One region of the Pseudomonas sp. 3MAES_34.3B genome, then DNA from elsewhere that is predicted to be linked to it. Evidence: predicted binding sites of a transcription regulator. Region 1 holds the regulator's gene; the other holds the start of a gene.
What was found. Region 1 encodes FliA, which starts transcription of late flagellar genes. Its sites were predicted from a motif close to CTAAAGTTTNNNNNNNNNNNGCCGNTAA; they were not measured.
Positions count from the first base shown of each region.

Region 2: the regulator FliA is predicted to act here: its motif matches at 1,380-1,407, upstream of motA (flagellar motor stator protein MotA).

Region 1 is NZ_CM176960.1:3,715,957-3,718,156, reverse strand. Features, by position in the region: gene fleN (flagellar synthesis regulator FleN) at 166-999, shown strand; gene fliA (RNA polymerase sigma factor FliA) at 996-1,739, shown strand; gene AC3Z8Y_RS16375 (chemotaxis response regulator CheY) at 1,930-2,200, shown strand, end outside.
Region 2 is NZ_CM176960.1:5,042,323-5,044,522, forward strand. Features, by position in the region: gene motB (flagellar motor protein MotB) at 1-461, opposite strand, end outside; gene motA (flagellar motor stator protein MotA) at 465-1,316, opposite strand; gene AC3Z8Y_RS22665 (HDOD domain-containing protein) at 1,592-2,200, shown strand, end outside.

The DNA of each region.
Region 1 (2,200 bases):
TGAATGAATGCATGCGCAATTGGTTGCGCGACAGCGAGGCCGAAAGGCCGCTGTTTGGCTTGGAACCTACCTTCACCACACGCTGTGCCAGCTTGCCGAATGGCTTGTCCGATGGCGAAGCGGGCCGTGGTGCAGCCAGCGTCTCAGTGACAGGGTAAAGAACGAATGGGCAGCATGCATCCCGTACAGGTGATCGCGGTGACCGGCGGCAAGGGCGGCGTCGGGAAGACAAACGTGTCAGTGAACCTTTCGCTGGCACTGGCCGAACTCGGCCGGCGGGTGATGCTGCTGGACGCCGACCTGGGCCTGGCCAACGTCGACGTGTTGCTGGGGCTCACACCCAAGCGCACGCTCGCCGATGTGATCGAGGGCCGTTGCGACCTGCGCGATGTGCTCCTGCAGGGGCCGGGCGGGGTACGCATCGTACCGGCTGCCTCGGGTACCCAGAGCATGGTCCATCTGACCCCGGCACAACACGCCGGCCTCATCCAGGCCTTCAGCGAGATCGGCGATAACCTGGATGTACTGGTGATCGATACCGCGGCCGGTATCGGCGACTCGGTAGTGAGCTTCGTGCGCGCCGCCCAGGAGGTGCTGCTGGTCGTGTGCGACGAGCCCACTTCCATCACCGACGCCTATGCCTTGATCAAGTTGCTCAACCGCGACTACGGCATGAACCGCTTCCGCGTGCTGGCCAACATGGCCCAGAGCCCGCAGGAAGGGCGCAACCTGTTCGCCAAGCTCACCAAGGTAACTGACCGTTTCCTTGATGTGGCGCTCCAATACGTAGGCGCGGTGCCGTACGACGAAACCGTGCGCAAGGCCGTACAGAAACAGCGGGCCGTTTATGAAGCGTTCCCGCGCTCGAAATGCGCGCTGGCCTTCAAGGCCATCGCTCAGAAGGTCGATACCTGGCCGCTGCCCGCCAACCCGCGGGGGCACCTGGAATTCTTCGTCGAACGTTTGGTACAGCAAACCAGTGCGGGGCCTGTCTCATGAGCGCCAGTGGATACCGGATGTACAACAACGCCTCTCGGCAGTCGCAGCAGCATGAGCTGATCGAGCGCTATGCGCCTCTGGTCAAGCGCATTGCCTATCACTTGCTGGCACGATTGCCCGCGAGCGTACAGGTCGAAGACCTCATTCAGGCCGGCATGATCGGCCTGCTCGAGGTGGCCAACAAGTACGACTCCAGCAAGGGTGCGAGTTTCGAGACCTATGCCGGTATCCGCATCCGCGGCGCCATGCTCGACGAAGTGCGCAAAGGCGACTGGGCACCGCGCTCCGTTCACCGCAACAGCCGCACCGTGAGCGACGCCATTCGAAAAATTGAAGCGCGTACGGGCCGTGAGGCTAAAGATCACGAGGTTGCTGCCGAACTCAAGGTCAGCATCGAGGAATATTACTCGATGCTGAACGACACCCTGGGCAGCCGGCTGTACAGTTTCGACGACCTGTTGCAGGACGGCGAGCATGAAGGCCTGCACGAGGGTGGCGCCAGCCACAGCGGCGAACCCGCGCGTGGGTTGGAAGACGAACGCTTCCAGGGTGCACTGGCTGACGCCATTGCCAACTTGCCCGAGCGTGAGCGCCTGGTGCTGTCGCTGTATTACGACGAGGAACTGAACCTCAAGGAAATCGGTGAAGTACTGGGGGTAAGCGAGTCTCGGGTGAGCCAGTTGCATAGCCAGTGCGCGGCGCGTTTGCGCAGCCGCCTGGGCGATTGGCGCGCCCGCTGACACTGCTGGCGCGAGGGCTGGCCCGCAAAATTTTCAGAGAATGCTGGAACGGTACGGCGGCAATATGATATCACCGCCCGCCACGCCTGCTCAGGCAGTCATGCAGGTACAGGTGTAAACGGATTCGATTGACTGCGCGTCCCGGAGTGGGCGCGTTTGAGACTGCTTGGAGGTCTACTTGGACAAGAACATGAAAATCCTGATCGTTGACGATTTTTCGACGATGAGGCGGATCATTAAAAACCTGTTGCGCGACCTGGGGTTCACTAATACCTCGGAAGCGGACGACGGCAATACGGCTTTGCCCATGCTGCAAAGCGGCGCCTTCGACTTCCTGGTAACCGACTGGAACATGCCGGGCATGACCGGTATCGAGCTGCTGCGCACCGTGCGCGCAGATGAGCGTCTCAAGCACCTCCCGGTGCTGATGGTGACCGCTGAAGCCAAGCGTGAGCAAATCA
Region 2 (2,200 bases), 1.3 Mb from region 1:
TCCTGGGTAATCTCGAACAGAATCTGGTCCTTGAATTTCTGCAGTTGCGGATTTTCGTCCACCTTGTTCTGCAATTCTTGCAACAGCAGCTCGAGGCGGTCTTTCTCGACCTTCTCGGCGATGTTCTCTGCCTGCTCCGGGTTCACGTCAGTCTGTGCTTCGGGCCTCGGAGGCGTGTCCTTGGTTTCCGGGTTGAGCGTGTGGTCCGGCGCCAGTTGTGGCGACCCGCCAAGGTCGATCACATAAGGCGAGCCGCTTTCGGTAAAGCCGATCGGGTCCTTGAAGTAACCGGCAATGGCGAGCTTCTGCTCGGGCGTGGCTTCGGACAACAGCCATAGCACCAGAAAGAAGGCCATCATCGCGGTCGCGAAGTCGGCGAAGGCAATTTTCCAGGCACCCCCGTGGTGCCCGGCGCCGAAGCGCTTTACACGCTTGACGATGATCGGCTGATTATTTTCCATGGCTTAGCGACCGCGTACTGCTTGTTCCAGCTCTGCGAAGCTCGGACGGTGTGCCGGGTAAAGCACCTTGCGCCCGAATTCCACCGCCAGGGTGGGCGGCATGCCGGAAGCCGAAGCCACCAGCGAAGCCTTGATGGCCTCGAACACGTTCATCTCTTCCTTGGCATCGTGGGCCAGGGTGGAGGACAACGGGCCGAAGAAACCATACGCCGCGAGAATACCCAGGAAGGTACCGACCAGCGCCGCGCCCACGTGGCCACCGATGGCGGCCTTGTCACCGTCGCCGAGCGAGGCCATGGTCACCACGATCCCCAACACCGCTGCCACGATACCGAAGCCCGGCAAACCGTCGGCGATACCTTGCACCGCATGGGACGGGTGCTCGAGCTCTTCTTTCATGCTCAGCAGTTCCATGTCGAACAAGCCTTCGAGCTCATGGGGAGCCATGTTGCCCGAGGACATGATGCGCAGGTAATCGCAGATGAACGCGGTCATGCGGGCATCGTTGAGTACCGCCGGGTACTTGGCGAAGATAGGGCTGGCCGCGGCATCTTCGATGTCGCTTTCAATCGCCATCATGCCTTCACGGCGGCTTTTGTTGAGGATCTCGTAGACCAGGCCCAGCACCTCAAGGTAGAAGGCGTGAGTGAAACGAGACTTGAACATCTTCAAGGATTTCTTGAGGACGTGCATGGTCATCGAGCCGGGGTTGGCCTGCAAGAAAGCGCCAAGGCAGGCGCCGCCAATGATCATCACCTCGAAAGGCTGGATCAGGGCCGCGATTTGCCCGTGGGAAAGGACGTATCCGCCGAGTACGCTCGCGAACACGACGATCATGCCGATAATTTTAGCCATAGGTCAGGAACACTTCGAAACGTGGAAAACTTGGCGCGGGGCCGTCTCAATCTCTGCTTCTACCTATCGGCAGAACTGCGCCAGACTATAGTGACGATTCGTGAGGTTTGTACGAAAAGTCATCAAGCGAAGGGCAGACGCGGAAAAAACGATGCGGCCCGCGCGGCTCAGGAATTGTGAATCATCGTTGTTGAGGCAGTATTGACGCAGCATGGCCGAATGCAGGCACTTTGCGTATAAATCTCAAAAACCAGTTCGAGCGAGCAGTGCCTTCTATGTCAGCAGTCCGGCAGCAGAACATCGACGCATGGGTGAAATCGCTCGGTAACGTCCGCATTCCAGTACCCCGGGACAGCCACCAGCGGGTGTGTACCGTGCTCGGCGACAGCCGCAGCTCGCTGCGCGATATCGCTGAATGCATGCAGAACAGCCCGGCGCTCGCCTTGAACGTGATTCGCGAGGCCAACCTGCAGGCCAGCGGCAGCCTGGTGGAACCTGCCGAAAGCCTCGAAATCGCGCTTAACCGCCTCGGCCTTAAACGCACCGAAGAACTGCTCACCCGCGTGCCCGCGCTGGAGCCCTCGGACATTCCATTACCGCTTCGCCAGCTGCAGTTGGTGAGCCAGCACGCCACGCAGCAAGCCAGCGGCTTTTTTGCCGCTCGGCTGGCCAGGCTGTGGCAGGAAATTCACTGGGGCAGCCTGCTGTTCCTTGCTCCGCTGTGGCCTTTGGCGATGACCGAGCCAAAGCTGTTCGAGGAGTGGGACCTGCGTGTGCTGCACAAAGGCGAAGATGCCGCCCGAGTAGAGCATGAGCTGTTCGGCGTGCGGGTACTGGACCTGTGCAAGGCACTTGCTGACTATTGGGGCCTGCCTGCCTGGGTG